DNA from 4 places in the Micromonospora sp. NPDC049359 genome. Region 2 is predicted to be linked to each of the others. Evidence: riboswitches for the same ligand, from Rfam matches in the RefSeq annotation. Region 2 holds a riboswitch; each other region holds the start of a gene.
The links. A riboswitch is a leader RNA that binds a small molecule or an ion and turns the genes downstream of it on or off. The one in region 2 is predicted to bind cyclic di-AMP.
Positions count from the first base shown of each region.

Region 1: another riboswitch for cyclic di-AMP. It lies ahead of ACIBTX_RS28495 (coiled-coil domain-containing protein); the one in region 2 lies ahead of ACIBTX_RS17505 (transglycosylase family protein).
Region 3: another riboswitch for cyclic di-AMP. It lies ahead of ACIBTX_RS04810 (NlpC/P60 family protein); the one in region 2 lies ahead of ACIBTX_RS17505 (transglycosylase family protein).
Region 4: another riboswitch for cyclic di-AMP. It lies ahead of ACIBTX_RS07915 (C39 family peptidase); the one in region 2 lies ahead of ACIBTX_RS17505 (transglycosylase family protein).

Region 1 is NZ_JBITMW010000015.1:63,463-67,665, forward strand. Features, by position in the region: gene ACIBTX_RS28485 (SRPBCC family protein) at 1-7, shown strand, start outside; gene ACIBTX_RS28490 (hypothetical protein) at 27-554, opposite strand; gene ACIBTX_RS28495 (coiled-coil domain-containing protein) at 648-1,724, opposite strand; cyclic di-AMP (ydaO/yuaA leader) riboswitch at 1,730-1,861, opposite strand; gene ACIBTX_RS28500 (cation diffusion facilitator family transporter) at 1,974-2,891, opposite strand; gene ACIBTX_RS28505 (AAA family ATPase) at 2,999-4,203, opposite strand, start outside.
Region 2 is NZ_JBITMW010000007.1:46,947-51,149, reverse strand. Features, by position in the region: gene ACIBTX_RS17520 (AfsR/SARP family transcriptional regulator) at 1-66, opposite strand, end outside; gene ACIBTX_RS17515 (peptidase inhibitor family I36 protein) at 252-659, shown strand; gene ACIBTX_RS17510 (peptidoglycan-binding domain-containing protein) at 762-1,250, opposite strand; cyclic di-AMP (ydaO/yuaA leader) riboswitch at 1,519-1,689, shown strand; gene ACIBTX_RS17505 (transglycosylase family protein) at 1,689-2,357, shown strand; gene ACIBTX_RS17500 (hypothetical protein) at 2,433-2,789, opposite strand; gene dinB (DNA polymerase IV) at 2,893-4,080, opposite strand; gene ACIBTX_RS17490 (VOC family protein) at 4,138-4,203, opposite strand, start outside.
Region 3 is NZ_JBITMW010000001.1:1,030,891-1,035,093, reverse strand. Features, by position in the region: gene ACIBTX_RS04815 (N-acetylmuramoyl-L-alanine amidase) at 1-1,210, opposite strand, end outside; cyclic di-AMP (ydaO/yuaA leader) riboswitch at 1,446-1,581, shown strand; gene ACIBTX_RS04810 (NlpC/P60 family protein) at 1,594-2,634, shown strand; gene dcd (dCTP deaminase) at 2,706-3,284, opposite strand; gene ACIBTX_RS04800 (pyridoxamine 5'-phosphate oxidase family protein) at 3,362-3,910, shown strand; gene ACIBTX_RS04795 (zinc metalloprotease) at 3,984-4,203, opposite strand, start outside.
Region 4 is NZ_JBITMW010000002.1:381,074-385,276, reverse strand. Features, by position in the region: gene ACIBTX_RS07930 (acyltransferase) at 1-218, shown strand, start outside; gene ACIBTX_RS07925 (hypothetical protein) at 402-845, shown strand; gene ACIBTX_RS07920 (hypothetical protein) at 1,023-1,793, shown strand; cyclic di-AMP (ydaO/yuaA leader) riboswitch at 2,079-2,219, shown strand; gene ACIBTX_RS07915 (C39 family peptidase) at 2,453-3,301, shown strand; gene ACIBTX_RS07910 (alpha/beta fold hydrolase) at 3,435-4,181, shown strand; gene ACIBTX_RS07905 (CDP-glycerol glycerophosphotransferase family protein) at 4,186-4,203, opposite strand, start outside.

The DNA of each region.
Region 1 (4,203 bases), on a different contig from region 2:
GCCATGAGCCCTCGGTCCCGCGCCCACTACTTCCTTACTGGTGCGTGACGTGGCGTCGCGGGGCGCGCAGGGCGATCCCGCGTCGTGCCGCCGGCGGGTCGGCGTCCCCAGGGCTTGTACGTCGACAGGACCGTCGCGATGATCATGAGGCTGGTCGACACCGCGGGCGCGATCACCAGGTCGGCGCGGTCCCGCGCCGGTAGCGCGGCGCCCAGCGCGGCGGCGTGCCGCAGGTTCGGGGTGAGCAGGAACAGCACCAGCCCGACCATCACTGTGGTGATCACGAGCTTGATCACCACCCAGCGGTAGCGCAGCAGGCCCCAGGGGGTGAGCAGCGCGCTGGCGACACCGACGAGCCACACGAGCACGCTCAGCGGCGCGAAGAGCACGGTGCCGACGAGCCCGGCGACCGGGTAGACCACGGCCGGGTCGGCGCCGCGCTGTGCCGCGATGCCGAGGGTGAGTAGCACCAGGTCGGCCCCGAGCCAGCCGAGGGAGGTGACCAGGTGCAGGGTGAGCAGGGCCTTGCGCGTGCGGGGCGCGATTCGCGGCATACCCGAATGCTCCCGGCCCGACCCCGCGTGGTCGTCCGACCAGCGACGACGTCCGGGGTACGCCCGCTGACGTACCCCGGACGGCGTCGGTGGTCAGTACACCGACAGGTGCACGTGGTTGGTGTGGTCGCTGGAGGGGTCGCCGTTCCCCCCGCTGTACGACTTCCAGCCGCTGCTGGGTAGCCAGATCTGCTTGAACCAGATCACGTAGAGCACCGCGAGCCGGTCGGCGTTGCGGATGAAGTACGCGGCCAGGTTGTTGCCGTACGTCTTGTCGCCGCCGGTGGCGATCCCGCCGAAGCCACCCTTCTGCGCGGCGAAGTCGCAGGCCCGGCCCTTGGGGTGCTCGCCCGAGCCGCCGTTGCGGTGACAGGAGACGTACCGGGTGAAGCCGGCGGCCTTGGCCTGGTTGAGCGCGTGCAGGGTGCGGGGGGTGATGCAGCCGCTGGCCGGGGTGGGGTCGTTGATGCTGCACGACTCGGATGGCCAGGAGCCGTCGGAGTTGCGCGGTGCGGGCTGGGCGTTGGCGGTGGAGGTGCCACGGTTGGAGCCGGTGTCGGTGTCGGCGGCGGCGCTGGCGCGTGCCTTGTCGTTGGCGACCGTCAGGGCCCGCTCGGCCTGCTCCTTGCGCTTGGCCATCACCTCGACCTGCTTACGCTGCTCCCGGATCTCGCCGTCGAGGGCGACGCGGGTGCGGTTCGCCTCGTCCCGGGTGGCGTGCAGGTCGCGCAGCACCCGGTCCTCGTTGGCGGCCACCACGTCGAGGGCGGCCGCCCGGTCCATGAAGCCCTCGGGGGTGTTGCTGTTGAGCAGGGCCGAGACGGTGCTGAGTCGGCCGGTGCGGTACGCGACGCCGGCGATCTCGCCGACCTTGCCGTTGCGTACGGTCATCTCGGCCTCGGTGTCCTTCAGCTTGACCGCGAGCTGCTGTTGCCGCTGGATGGAGGTGTCCAGCGCGCGCTTCGCGTCCAGGTAGCCCTTGCTGGCCGCCTCGAGCTGGGCCCGTAGCGCCGGGGTGCCGCCCTCCTCGTCGCCGTCGGGCGCGGCGGCGGCCCGCAGGCCGGCGGGGGGAGCGGCGGTGGCGGCGCCGACCGGAAGCGCGACGCCGAGGGTGACCATCATGACGATCAGTGCCGCAAGCCGGGCGGCGGGTGGTCGTGCTGGTGCCACTACGCATGTCCTTCCGTCAGCCGCCGACCGGGTTAGCTGACGGGTTCGGGACGGAAGATCCCTACCGCTGACGCGGATGCACCCCAGGAACATGGTTCCCCGGTTCGCCCTGTCGGGCGATTAGGCGACGGCCGCCACCGGCGCCGGGAGGCGCCGCCGGGTGGTGGCCGGGACAGAGCCTACCGGTGCTGGTGGGGTCTGTGCAGCCGATGTGACGGAAGGTGCCGGCACCATCGCGAAGGATGACGGTCACCACTCGACGGAACCGCAGGCGCCCGGGGCGGCACCGGGTTCGGTCTGCAGCGTGGCGTGCTCGATGCGGAAGTCGTCCCGCAGGGCGGTACGCGCCGCAGTGAGCACCGCGCCGACCTCCGCGCCGGGCGCCATGGTCAGGTGCGCGGAGGCCACCTCCATGCCCGAGGTGAGCGTCCAGACGTGCAGGTCGTGCACCTCGACCACGCCGGGCACCGCGGCCAGTCGGTCGTGCACGGCGGTGACCTGGAGGTGTTCCGGGGCGGCCTGCACGAGGATGCGTACGGCGGCCCGCCCCAGCCGCCAGGTGCGCGGCAGGATGAACACGCCGATCGCGACCGCGACCAGCGGATCGGCCCACCACCAGTCGGTGACGGCGATGAGCAGCGCAGCGCCGATCACGCCGAGCGAGCCGAGCAGGTCGCCCAGCACCTCCAGGTAGGCGCCCTGGAGGTTGATGCTCTCCCGGGCGCCGGCGCGCAGCAGCCCGAAGGCGACCACGTTCGCGAGCAGGCCGAGGATGGCCACCGTGAGCATCGGACCGCTGAGCACCCGGTGCGGGTCGCCGAACCGGCCGATCGCCTCGATCACCACGTAGACCGCCACGCCGGAGAGCAGGACGGCGTTGGCCAGCGCGGCGAGAACTTCGAGGCGGTAGAGCCCGAAGGTGCGTTGCGGGTCGCCGGTGGCCCGCCGCGTGGCGGAGATCGCGGCGAGCGCCATCCCGATGCCGAGTACGTCGGTGAACATGTGCCCGGCGTCGGAGAGCAGGGCCAGCGAGCCGGTGTGGAAGGCGGTCACCGCCTCGACCACCATCAGGGCAGCGAGCAGTCCGAAGGCCGCCCAGAGCCGTCCGCGATGCTGGTGGGCGGCGTTGGCGACCGACCCGTGGTGGTGGTCATGTCCTGCTCCCACGAGACCCACCCTCCGACGTCGCCCGGGACCCGGTCAAATGTATGCTCACATCGCTATGTGTGCAAGTGTAGGGCGAGGGCCGGCCCCCGGGCGCGCCAACCCGACGGTCAGCCGGTCGGGTCGACGGTGGTGAGCCGCTGGGTTGCCCGGGAGAGCGCCACGTAGAGCGTGCGTACACCCGAGCCCGGATCGGCCCGGATCTCGCTGGGGGCGACCAGCACGACTCCGTCGTACTCCATGCCCTTGGCCTCCAGGCTGGTCACCACCTGCAGGCGCGTCGCGCCGAGCGCGTCGAGCCAGCCGGCGACCTCGTCGCGGCGGGTGACCGGCGTGATCACCCCGACCGTGCCGTCGACCTCGCCCAGCAGGCCGGTGGCCGCCTGTACGGCCGCGGCCTGGAGCCCGGCGGGCGGCACCACCAGCTCGACCGGGTCGACGCCGGTGGAGCGGACGGCCCTCGGCAGGGGCAGGTCCGGATAGAGCCGGCGGATCTCCGCCGCCGCCACCGCGAAGATCTCCGCCGAGTTGCGGTAGTTGGTGGTGAGCGTGAACTCGTGCCGTTTGCGCCGGCCCAGCGCCTGGTCGCGGGAGCGGGTCAGCTCCTCGGGGTCACCGGTCCAGGCGGTCTGCGCCGGGTCGCCCACCACCGTCCACGAGGCCAACCGCCCACGCCGACCGATCATCCGCCACTGCATCGGCGAGACGTCCTGCGCCTCGTCGACGACCACGTGCGCGTACTCCCGGTAGTCCTCCGGCCGCTCCCGGGCCGCCGCGCGGGCGGCCCGCTGCCGGTCGGCCGCGGTGCTCAGCTCACGAACGCCGCCCGCGAGCTGGAACGGGTCGCGCCGGGCCCGCGCCGGTTTCACCGGCTTGCCGAGCAGCGCGTCCAGCTCGTCGAGCAGCGCCACGTCCGCGATGGTCAGGCCCTCGGAATCCAGGCTCTGGTACGCCGTGCCGAGCAGCCGGATCTCCGCGCCGGAGAGGATCCCGCCGGCGTACCGGCGCAGCCGATCCGGTCGAGCCAGCCAGCCCAGCACGTGCCGCGGGTGCAGGCGCGGCCACCAGGCCTTGAGGAACTCCCGGAACTCCGGCCGCTCCGCGATCTCGTCCTCGAAGGCCCGCTGCTCGGGCAGCCGGCCGATGTTCACGCGCCGGGCCTGCGCCCACAGCGCGGCGAAGACACCGTCGAAGCCGGCGCGGCGAACCTCGTTGCGCCGGGCGCCCCGGTGCAACGCGCGGTCCCGGATCGCGTCCAGCTCGCGGCGGTCCAACCGCAGCAGCCCGCCCCGGTAGAGCAGGCGCAGCTCGCCAG
Region 2 (4,203 bases):
CGCTCCGGCATCGACCGGACGGCCGTTCGCCCAGACCTCGACCGGCCCGAGGACCCGAATCTCCATGAACCGCCGCTCGCTGCACCGCCGGTCGCCCCACCGGCACCCCCGGGACAGCCGGATTGAGGTTCCGGCAGGAATTCGTCGACCTTCCGCGCAGATCATCGTTGCTACAAGGACATCGATCAACGTGATGTCGGCAACTCGACTCGCGGCCGGTTCCGGTCGTGACGACACCGGAGGTCACCATCGTGCGAAGTGCTCTGCGAAGGCTCACGTCCGCGCTGCTCGGTACGATCGCCGTGGGCGCCACGCTCGGCGTCGCCCCGAGTCCGGCCCAGGCCAACTACGCCTGCCCGTCGGGTCTGCTCTGCCTGTACGCCGGGGCCAACTTCAGCGGCGACATCTTCCTGCTCGACGGTCCGTACAACGGATGCAACGACGTCCCGCTGCCCTCGTACTTCCGCAACCGGGCCCAATCGATCATCAACAACCGGCCGTCCGGCACCGTCTCCACCTTCTGGGACAACGCCAACGCCACCGGCCTGCTCGGCTACCAGCACGCCTATGCTACCGGGCGAACCTGGCGTACGACTCGGCCGCGATCGGGGGGAACTGGAATCAGCGGATCGAGGCGGTCCGGGTCTGCTGATCCATGAGCGTCGCCGCGCAGGGGGGGAGCCGGCGACGCCGCACCGGGGGAGGGGCCGCCACGGCGCCGGCCGGAGTCCGCGAGGGCTCCGGCCGGCGCTGTACGGCGGTCAGCCCGGGTAGTAGCAGACGTTGGGAATGACCGGGCCGCCGTTGACCCCGAAGATCGCGAAGCCCATGTAGGCACGTGTCTGCGGGCCGTACTCGCCGTCCTCGGCGATGTTCGCGTACACGATGTCCTCATTGATCTTGTGCTGGGCGTACCGGACGGCGTCCCGGGTCTTCGGACCGTAGTTCCCGTCCAGGCTGAGCGACCGCGCGTAGCAGTTGTTCAGCGCCTCCTGGAGCACCAGCACCGCGGAGCCCGAGTGGCCGTAGGTGAGGTAGCAGCTTTTGTTTCCGGTCTGCCAGCCGACGGTGGGCACGTGCATGTCCGCGCCGCCCGGGTAGCCGCCGACCCGGTAGAAGGTCAGGCTGGTGCACGGGCTGGACGCCTGTGCGGCGGTCGGCGCGGACAGCGTCAGGCCAGCGCCGGCCAGTAGGGCTACGAGGACGGCTGCGGCGCGGCGACGGCCGTTGCGACTCTGCTGGAGCGGCATGATCTCCTCCTGGGGTGTCGTTTCCGGGATGGACCCGGTGTGCTCCAGAGCATCGCTACCGCCCGTCTACGGTTTCCTGTCCGAACGTCAATTCACCGGGACGGCAGGCCCTGATCGGAAACGGTCCATGATGGCCGCTGCACAGGTGGACGTCGTCCGCAACCGCTGGCCGCAGCGCCCCGCGTGAGCCGGTGAACAACTTCACAAGCGGTGGGCGACCGTCACCCACCGTGCCTACCGTCGGTCGGGTCCACCACCGTGGACGCCGCGACCGGCAACGCCAAATCCTGCCCCCGGTCGTCGGAAACAGAACCCGGGCAGGAGCGGGGGACCCAACGTTCCTCGGTGCATGTCACCTCGGGGTGAAGCCGCCAGCGCGCGGCCGGGCTCCTCGGCCCGAACCCGACAGCTCACCTCGCCGGCGTGGAGGAATGATCCATGACGTCTGCGTACACCCCCCGTCATCGACGGGTCACCACCCGCCGCGTCGCCGTCGGTACCCTGGCGGTCGGCGCGGTCACCGGCGCCGTCGCCCTCTTCGGCCCGGCGGCCCCGGCCCAGGCCGGTGTCAACTGGGACGCGATCGCCCAGTGCGAGTCCGGCGGCAACTGGAAGATCAATACCGGGAACGGCTACTACGGCGGGCTGCAGTTCTCCCAGGGCACCTGGGCCGGCTACGGCGGCACGAAGTACGCCGCCCGCGCCGATCTGGCCAGCCGTGGCGAGCAGATCGCGATCGCCGAGAAGGTGCTCGACGGGCAGGGCATCGGCGCGTGGCCGACCTGCGGCCGCAAGGGCGGCTCGTCGGGCGGTACCTCGACGAAGTCCACCGCGAAGTCCCCGACGAAGTCGACCTCCAAGTCGTCGACGTCCACCTCCGGCAAGGAGCGGCCGGCACGCGGCGACCAGCCGGCTACCCGTGGTCACGAGCGGACCGCCCCGGCGGCCGGCGGCGACACGTACGTGGTCGCGCCGGGGGACACCCTGTCGGAGATCGCCGAGCGGCACCCCCGCAGCGGCGGCTGGCAGGCCCTGTACGAGCGCAACCGTCAGCTGATCGGCGCGGACCCGGGCCTGATCTTCCCGGGGCAGCGGCTCGCTCTCTGACGTACGTACCGACGAACGCTCGGCCGGGTCACCGGCCGAGCGTTCGTTCGTCTGGCGCTGTCCTCGCGGGACGGGTCACGCCGCCGAGGCGGCCGACCTCGCCTCGCGGCGGGCCATCACGTCGCCGTTCCAGCCCCAGCGCTGCGCCGGCGCGGCGGCCTCGGCCGTCCAGCCGGTGCCGCCCCCGCCACCGTCGATGGCCGTCTCGACCGAGTCGGGGGTGCTGCGGGCCAGTCGCAACGACTGCTCGGCGGTCGTACGCGCCGCACACGGCCAGGACTGGCCGGCGCACTGGAGGTTGCGGCAGCGACCCTCGTCGTCGGCCTCGTGGGCCTCGAGCACGTCGACCGCGAGCTGCCAGAGCAGCGGGTCGGTCACGTCGCCCGGACGTTCGGCACGACGGCTCGGTCGGTTGCTGGTCTCGTCGGACATGGGCCCCCCTCGTCAGGCTTTCCCCTCAAGACTTCACCTGTGTGCGGCCGGCTAAACCGCCGACCTGCTGTGATGTGTCTCCGGTCGCAGCAACCGGGGCGCTCTAGTCCGGCAATAGCGGCATCTCGACACCGGGAGCGCGGCCGAGCAGCGCCGCCCGGGTGAGCGCCGTCGAGCCGAAGCGGTCGCGGACCGCGTCCACGGCGGCGTCCAGGTCGGCCCCGGTGTTGGCTTGGAACGGCAGCTCCGGCTGCACCGGGTTGTCGTCCAGGTTGCCGACCGAGACGCCGAGCAGGGTGACCCCGCGCCGGTCGATCTCCGGTAGGGCGGCCCGCAGCAGTGTCCGGGCGGCGGCGAGCAGTGCGGTGGTGTCGGCGGTCGCCTTGGCCACGGTGTGCGAGCGGGTGGCGCGGGTGTAGTCGCCGAAGCGGAGTCGCAACACCATGGTGCGTCCGGACCGTCCGGCCGCCCGCATCCGTCGGGTGACCCGGTCGACCAGACCGGCGAGGATGGCGTCCAGTTCCTCCGGCGCAGGTGGGGTACGCCCCAACGCGTGCTGCGCGCCCATCGAGCCCCGCCGCCGGCCCACCTGCACCGCCCGGGGGTCGCGGTTGTGGGCGAGAGCGTGCAGGTGCAGGCCGGCGCCGGCCCCGAGCAGGGACACCAGCGCGGCCTCGCCGAGCCGGGCCACGTCCGCGACGGTACGGATCCGGCGTTCCCGCAGCTTCGCGGCGGTGACCGGACCGACGCCCCAGAGCCGTTCCACCGGCAGTGGATGCAGGAACGCAGTCTCGGCGTCGGGGGCGACAACCAGCAGCCCGTCCGGCTTCGCCACTGCGCTGGCCACCTTCGCCAGGAACTTCGTCCGGGCCACACCCACCGTGATCGGCAGGCCGACCCGGTCGCGGACCTCCCGGCGCAGCCGCTGGGCGATGTCGGCCGGTGTGCCGACCAGCCGGCGCAGCCCGCCCACGTCGAGGAACGCCTCGTCGATGGAGAGCCCTTCGACCAGCGGCGTGGTCTGTCGGAAAATCTCGAACACCGTCCGGCTGGCCTGCGTGTACGCCGACATCCGGGGCGGCACCACGATCGCGTCCGGGCAGAGCCGTCGTGCCTGCTGACCCCCCATCGCGCTGCGCACACCCCGCGCCTTCGCCTCGTAGCTGGCGGCCAGCACCACGCCGCCGCCGACGATCACCGGCCGTCCGCGCAGGCGCGGGTCGTCACGCTGCTCGACCGACGCGTAGAAGGCGTCCAGGTCGGCGTGCAGGATGTGGGCGTCGTGCGACACGTACACATGTTCGCATGACGGCCGGTCGTCGCGGCAGTGAGCTGGGAGAACGCCCGCTCAGTCGAGGCAGAACTCGTTGCCCTCCGGGTCTGCCATGACGATGTGACCGGCGCCGAGCGGGGG
Region 3 (4,203 bases), on a different contig from region 2:
GCATCCCGCGGACCGTCGCCGCCGTGGTGCCGGGCACGTTGTCGTGGCCGATGATGTGCTGGCGGTCCAGCGGGATGCCCAGCCGCAGCGCGAGGTGCCGCACCAGCTTCGCCGACGTGCGGTACATCGCCTCCGTGTACCAGGTGCCCTGCGCGGCGAAGCCCTCGTGTTCCAGCCCGATCGACTTGGCGTTGACGTACCAGTTGCCGGCGTGCCAGGCGACGTCCTTGGTGCGGACGTGCTGGGCGATGTGCCCGTCCACCGAGCGCAGCGAGTAGTGCCAGCTCACGTAGGTCGGGTCCTGGACGAGTTGCAGGGTGGTCGCCCAACTCGCCTCGGTGTCGTGGATGACGATGTACTCGATCTTCTGCCGGGCGGGCCGGTCGGACAGGTCGTGGTTGCCGTAGTCGCCGTCGCCGAACGCCGCGTAGGGTGCCGGGATCCACTCACAGGACACGGTGCTCGGGCACTCCAACCCGTCCGGGCGGGCGAGTCGCCGCAGCCCCAGTCGGTCCAGCCAGGACCGCTCGGGTCGTACCGCTTGGGCCGGCAGCGTGACCCGCTGGCCGTCGTCGGTCACCCGCGTCTCGCCGGCGCCGATCGTGGTGAAGACCTCGTCGGCGAAGGCCGCCGCGGCATCGGCGCTGTCCGCGCCGGCATATCGGGCCACCGCGCCGTACCAGGTGCCCGGGTCGGTGCCGACTCCGACCGGGGCGCCGACCTCCCGTTGGTACGCGGCCAGCAGCGCCGCCCCACCCCGGAGGTTCGTCGTCGGGTCGGTGCGCAGCGCCTCGGCGGTGGCGCCGGTGAGCGCGGCGGCGGCGTCCACGGTCTGCAGCGCGGCGCTGGGCGGCGCGTTGCCGGTGGCGGGCGCCGGTGCGAGAGGACGACGGGACTCGTCGCCGCGCGGATCCTCTCCCGGGGCGTCGTGGTGACCGCCCCGGGGCAGGGCGGCCACGTGCCGGGCGTCGGTCAGGTGCATCGGGCCGTAGCCGCCGCTGGTGCTCGGCGTGCCGGCATTGCTGTCCCAGCGGGACTCCAGGTAGGAGACGCCGAGTAGTACGTCGATGGGTACGCCGTACTCGGTCGCCGCGGCGGCGTACTGCTGCTGGCGGTCGGCGGCGGGGGCCGCGGTGGCCGGGCCGGCGGGCAGCGGTACGGCCGCCGTGGCGGTGACGAGCGCGACGGCGAGCAGGGTCGGACGTTTCATCGAACCCCCTACATGTGAACTGGTGTCGGTGCCGTCACCTTCGTCCTGCTCGGGAGCCCACGTCAATACCTTTCTATGTTTCGAAACGTACGGAAGGAAATCTTCACGTCCGCTCGATGGCCCGCCGCAATCGGTACGGAGTGTCACGGCCGCACGGGTTGCGGATCGGTAACGGCCGTCTCTACTCTGGTCATTCGTCGGCCCGGTAGCAGGTCTGCCCACCCCGGGCGGTAACGGACCGACACCGCCGAGTCGCTCGCGAGCGAGCCGGGGACCCAGGTTCCTCGGGGTGAATCCGCAGTTCCTGCGGTAGGGCGCCCACTTCCCGCCCGAACCCGTCAGCTAACCCGGTAGGCGGTCAGGAAGAAGGAGTACGGAACCCGGTGGCCCTCCAAGCCCCGCGGCCGTCGTCCGGACGGTCGGCCCCGGCCGACCCGACGTCGATCGTGCCGCGTCCACGCTGGTCCCGCTTCACCACCGCCCTCGCCGCCCTGGTCGGCGTCGCCGTCGTCCTGACCGGTAGCGCCACGGTGGCCCACGCCGACCCGTCCGTCGCCGAGATCGAACGGCAGATCGACGACGACTGGAACAAGCTCGAACCGATCATCGAGCGGCACAACGCCACCCGAGCCGACCTGGCCCTCAAGCGCAAGCAGGCCGACACGCTCGCCGCCCGCATCGCGCCGCTGGAGCGCCAGGTCGACGCCGCGATGGACAAGGTCAGCGCGCTGGCCGTCCGCGCGTACATGGGTGAGAACCTGTCGACCGTCAACACGATGCTCGGCAGCCGGTCGCCCAGTGAGATGGTCGGTCAGCTCGAAATGCTCGACCGCTTCGCCCACAACCAGCAGGAGGACGTCCGCCAGGTCGCCGACCTGCGCAACGAGCTGGCCCGGCAGAAGGCGCCGCTGGACGAGATGGTGGTCCAGCTGACCCGCACCGAGGCCCAGTTGGCGGCGAAGAAGAAGCAGATCAACGAGGAGATCGACCGGCTACAGAAGCTGCGCCTCAAGGTGTACGGCAACGGCGGCGGCGGTTCGCTGCGTCCCGCGCCCTGCCCGGCCAGCTACCCGGGTGGCGGTGCCGGCATCGCGGTCAAGTTCGCCTGCGCCCAGATCGGCAAGCCGTACGTGTGGGGCGCCGAGGGTCCGAACTCGTACGACTGCTCCGGGCTGATGCTGGCCGCCTGGGCGAAGGCTGGTGTGTCGCTGCCGCACAACGCCGCCGCGCAGAGCAGGGTGACCAAGAACGTCAGCAAGGGCGAGCTGCGCCCCGGTGACCTGGTCTTCTACTACAGCGACATCCACCACGTCGGCATGTACGTCGGCGACGGCTGGGTGGTGCACGCCTCCCAGGCCGGTGTGCCCGTCAAGATGAAGAAGGTCGACGACGGGCCCATCCACAGCTACGGCCGCCCCGGCTGAGGTGTAAGGAAGGGCCCCCTTCTAACGCCTCAGGTATAGAAGGGGGCCCTTCCTTACATCGCAAGGGCGGATCAGCGCGTCGGCCAGGCACGCCAGTTCTGCCAGGAGCGACTGGGCGTCGGGCCTCGCTGACCCTGGTAACGCGAGCCGTAGACCACCGAGCCGTACGGGTGTTCGGCGGGCGACGAGAGCCGGAAGATGCAGAGCTGACCGATCTTCATACCCGGCCAGAGGGTGATCGGCAGGTTCGCCACGTTGGACAGCTCCAGCGTGACGTGCCCGGAGAAGCCCGGGTCGATGAACCCGGCGGTTGAGTGGGTGAGCAGGCCGAGGCGGCCCAGCGAACTCTTCCCCTCCAGTCGGCCGGCGAGCTGGTCGCCGAGCGAGATCACCTCCAGCGTCGAGGCGAGCACGAACTCTCCCGGGTGCAGCACGAACGGCTCGCCGTCGGGCACCTCGACCACCGAGGTCAGGTCGTCCTGCTGCATGGCCGGGTCGATGTGGGTGTAGAGATGGTTGTTGAAGACCCGGAACAGCCGGTCGAGTCGTACGTCGATGCTGGAGGGTTGGACCAGGGTGGGCTCGAACGGCTCCAGGCCCAGCGTGCCGGCCTTGATCTCGGAGACCAGGTCACGGTCGGAGAGCAGCATCGGACCACCATAGCGAGGTGGGCGGTGACCAGCGTGTCGAGGTCGCTCCTCGTACATTTGTTCGATAGAATGCTCGCATGGCTTCCTGGTCCGATTTCGCCGTCGACGAGCCCCGCCTCGCCGACGGCATCCGCGTTCTCCTGCAGCAGTACGGGCCGGGCTTCGGCTATCTGGCCACGGTCCGTGCCGACGGTGGGCCCCGGGTCCATCCGGTCTCCCCGGTCATCACCGACGAGGGTCTGTTCTGCTTCATCATCGACTCGCCGAAGCGCCGGGACCTCGAACGGGACGGCCGATACGCGCTGCATTCGTTCCCTCCGGAGGAGAGCGACGACGAGGCGTACGTGGCGGGTCACGCCTGGCCGGTCACCGATCCGGTCCGGGTGGCCCGGCTGGCGCAGAGCGCTCGGGCCGAGCCGCGGGCCGACTGGCGGCTGTTCGAGTTCACCGTCGACGTGGCGATGCTGACCCGTCGTGACCAGCACGGCCTGGGCATCGCCGTGGGGCGTCCGGCCGTCCAGGTCTGGCTCGATCCGCAGACCCCGCCCGCGGCGGCCGCGCCCGCGGCCGTACCGCAGACGCGCCCGACCCGCCGCAGCCGCGACGTTCAGTGCACGGCCGCCTGACCACGGCCCTGGGGGCAGAGACGCCGGTGCCGGCTCCGTCGTGACGGAGCCGGCACCTGGTGTACGCGAGGAGCTAGGCCGCGCGGTACGCGTTCCACGCGGTCAGCATGCGGCTCGCCTGACCCGCGGTGAACTGGTACATGCACGAGTCGTAGGTGTAGTCCATGAAGTTGGTGATCGGGTCCAGGCCGGCCGCCGAGCAGGTGTTCCGGCCGGTCGGGCACTCGTACGCGGGCGACGCCTCGGCCGGGGTGTCGCTGACGCCGTCACCTGAGCCGCCGCAGCCACCCTGG
Region 4 (4,203 bases), on a different contig from region 2:
TGGTGCTCGGATTCCTGCTCGCGAACCTGGTCCTCGCCGGGTTGCTGCACCGCTGGGTGGAGACCCCGATGATGCGCCGGCTCGCGCCACGTCGCCCGGGTCGCCCGCCGCTCGTTCCCCATCAGCGCACCACCTCGTCGGCCGGGAGCGGTGACGCCGGCGTGCCGCCCGTGCCCGCCCGTCCAGACGCGCAAGATCGCGCTCGATCCTGGTTGTAGTGGTCTCGTCAGCCGAGTGAGGCCACTACATCAACGATCGAGCGCGATCTTGACCGGCGCGGTGGCACCCACCAGCGCCGGCTGACGCCACCTGGTCCACGCTGGTCGGACGGGGTCGGCGCGGCGCTGGCCGACACGCCCGTCGCCGATGCGTCCGGGCGGTCCCGACGGTAGCGTGAGGACGTGCTCCCGGTCGCGCTCACCTGTCCCCTGTGGTGGGTGGCGCGCTGGGCGGCACGGGTGCTGACCAGCCTCGCCGTGCTGTCGCTCGCCCTGGGCGCGGCCCCGGCGCTGCTACCGGCATCGACCGCCGCGGCCCCGCCGCCCATCATCGGGTCGCTCGCCCTCGCGGAGCCGCTCGGACCGTCGACCGCGGCCCTCTCCACCGTCCTCACCGACCGCGCCGCCACCGGCTCGGCCGCCACCGACAGGGTCGGCGAGGGACGAGCCGCAGAGCTTGGCGCTGACGCCTCCGCGCGGTCGGTCGAGCCGCAGCCCGCCCGGCACGGTGGTTCGGACGCGTTACCCCGCCCATTGGCGGGCGTGACCTCGGCGCGCACGGGCTCGGAGCGGCCCCTCCGCGCCGCCGGCTCGGCCAGCCGGGCCCCCCGCGCCCCGCCGGCCTAGCGGGGTCAGTCACCGGCGCGGCACGCCGTCCCGCGAGCGCCGGAGTGTGGCGCGCCGAGATCTCCATCACCGGCGACGCCGCCAGACCGAACGCCAGTCACCACACCTGACGACACACCGCCCGCACCCGCCCGTGCGGCATCCCATCGCTTACGTGCTCATGCCGAGGTGTCGATCATGGAAACCGTCGTCTTCTACCAGTTCCTGACCGAGGTGCCCCAGGCCGCCGCCATCTGGTCGGCCCTGTTCCTGCTGGCGCTGACGGTCCTCGCCGTCCTGGTGGCCCGACCGGAGCGGGACTCGCCCGCGGCCGACCCCACGCCGCCGACACCCACCGCCCGCGAGATGGCCGTCGCCGAGATGGCCGACCTGCGCCGGTACGCCGAGGAGGTGGCCGTGGCCGCCGCCCGGGCCGCGCGGACCGCCCGACGGCGGCGCGCTGACTGGCTGGTCGCTCAGGACGAGGCGCAGCGGGCCTGGACCGCGTACGACGAGGCGGACACGGCCGCCCGTCGGGTCGCCGGTGCCGGGGCGTTGCCGACACCGCGTACCCCGCACACCCCCGCCGAGTACGCGGCGAGGGAGCGCTATCTGCACCGTGCCGCCATGGCGGCGCACTGGCGGGGGGAGTTGACCATGGCTCAGCTCGGCGACGTGTTCGGGCACCGGCGCGGCTGGGACCCCCGCCGGCACCCGGTCGAGCAGGAGACGCTGCTCATCCGGGCGATCCGTGACGCGAGGCTGGCCGAGCACCGGACGGCCGCCGAGCGGGAGCGGTCGTCCTGGCGGGACGCCGAGGTGGCCGCCGAGTCGGCGCGCGTCCTCGCCGAGGAGGCGTACGTGGCGGCGGTCCGGTCGCGGCCGAGCCCGGCGTTCTCCCGGCGCACCGCGACGCGGCCGTCGCGTACGGCCCTCGTGGCACGCTGGCGTCCGGCCCGGGCCGGTTGAGCCCGATCCGTTATGTGAGGCGGGTCACCGGCGGCGGGAATCGGGCGGCGGGCATCATCGGCGGCCATTGCGCCCGCGATTGTGGCCGCGTTGTCGGCCACCTGTCCGGTTGTCGCCCACAGGTGCCGGCGGAACCCGTTGTCCCATCGAGTCACGTCAGCGGCAGAACGCGCAGAAATTGCTGGGCCAATCGATGTTTACGCAGGTGGGCGCGGCTTGGCAGAGTGCGTACCGGCCAGTACTGTCGTCCCGTCCGGTGCGGTTACCGATCGCAGGAGGCGACGCCGCGCCGACCCGCTCAATCGTGATCAACGAACCGGGGACCCACAGTAAGTCCGGGGTGAATCCGCGAGCCACGGCCCGCGGTAGGGCGATCTTCCCGCCCGAATCCGTCAGCTAACCCGGTAGGCGGTGACGGAAGGAGTTCCATCCTCGTGCAGCACCCCTCGACCCCCTTGTTGTTCCGCCGCCTCCACGGCGACGCGGTGTCCCCGCTCATCCGCCTCGTGACGGTGAGCTGACCCCCCGGGTCACCGCACTTCCCGCCCGGCCGCGCCGGGCGTTCCCCTGAGCGGCTCATCATCCGCGGGCCACCGCCCGCGCGCTGACGCCTGCCCGGATGCCGGTCGAGCCCCGGTGTGCCGCTCTCCCTGTGAACCGTGGAGGACCTCGTGAAGCACACCCTGAAGCGCCAGCTCCGTCGCCTCGCGACCGAGCGCCCGTACCAAATCGTCGCCGCCTCCGCCGCGGCCCTCGCGATCGCCACCACCGCCGGCGCCCTGGTCGCCGGCGCCGACGACGCCCCGGCCGGCTCGCGTACCCCGACCACGGTCGCCGAGATGCGCAGTGACACCGTCGCCTCCCGTGGCGAACTCCGGTCCGCGGCCCCGTCGGCGAGCGTCGCACCGAGCACCGCCGCCCCGGCCACCACCGCCGCGTCCCCCGCCGCGAAGGCCACGAGCAACCCGGACGTCACCCGGAAGCCGACGCCGCCGAAGCCGCCCGCGACGAAGGTGCTCGACTACGACTACGAGGCGCAGAACACCTACTACAACTGCGGCCCGGCGGCCACCCGCAACGCGCTCAGCGCCAGCGGGATCGACCGCACCCAGGAGGAGCTCGGCGCCGAACTGGGCACCACCGAGATGGGCACCAACTCGGCCGAGGACACCACCCGGGTGCTCAACGCCGAGGTGAAGGGCTCCCCGTACCGCACCCGCATGTTCGCGGGCACGCCCAGCCCGGCCCAGATGGACCGTCTTCAGGCCGACGTCGTCAAGGCCATCACCGATGGCCGGGGCGTGGTGGCGAACGTCGTCGGCGACGCCATCGACACCGAGGGCGGCTATCACTCCTACGGCGGTGGGCACTACATCGCCGTCGTCGGCTACAAGGACAACGGCCGTACGGTGCGGATCGCCGACTCGGCGAACGCCGCCGACCCGGCCTACTGGATCACCACGATCGACCTGGCGAACTGGATCGCCACCCGGGGTTACTCCGCCTGACCAACGCGCGACACCCCACGACGCCGCGGGCGCCGTCTCCCACAAGGGGCCGGCGCCCGCGGCGTCCCCGTGTCGGGCGCGACGCCGGTGAACGGCTCTCGTACCGGGCCGCGAACCGTGGGAGACTGCGGCCGTGGTGGATGAATCGGGTGGTCAAGCTGGCCGGGAGCCGATCCTGTTGCTGCTGCACGGCATGGGGGCGACGGGTGACGTGTGGCTGCCCTGGGCGCCACTTCTGGAGCAGCACTGGCCCGGCCGGTGGCTGGCGCCCGATCTCGCCGGTCACGGTTGGTCGGCGCCGCTGTCGTCGTACTCCTTCGAGGGTTTCGCCCAGCGGGTCGCGCAGGGCCTGGCCTCCGACGACCGCATCGTGGTGCTCGGGCACTCGCTCGGTGGCGTGGTCGGCCTGGCGCTGGCGGCCCGCGCCGCCGGTCCGCCGGTGGACGCGGTGGTGGGCTTGGGCATCAAGGCCGTCTGGGCGCCGGCCGAGCTGGCCCGTGCCGCGGACCTCGCCGCCCGCCCGGTGGGCTGGTTCACCAGCCGTACCGAGGCCGCCCGCCGGTACCTGCGGGTCGCCGGCCTCACCGGTCTGGTCCTCCCGGACCACCCGATGGTCGACGCCGGTCTGCGTCAGGTCGACGGCCGGTGGCGGCTCGCGATGGACAACGCCGCGTTCGCCGTCGGCGCGCCCGACCTGGCGGCGCTGCTCGCGGCGACCGACGTGCCGGTGGTGCTGGCCCGCGGGGAGCACGACCCGATGGTCACGGACGCGCAGCTCAAGGAGTACGGCGTACCGGTCGCCACGCTGCCCGGTCTCGGGCACAACGCGCACCTGGAGGATCCGGCGGCCGTGCTGGCGTTGCTGGACCCGTACCGCTGACCGGTCAGGCGGCTGCGGGCGC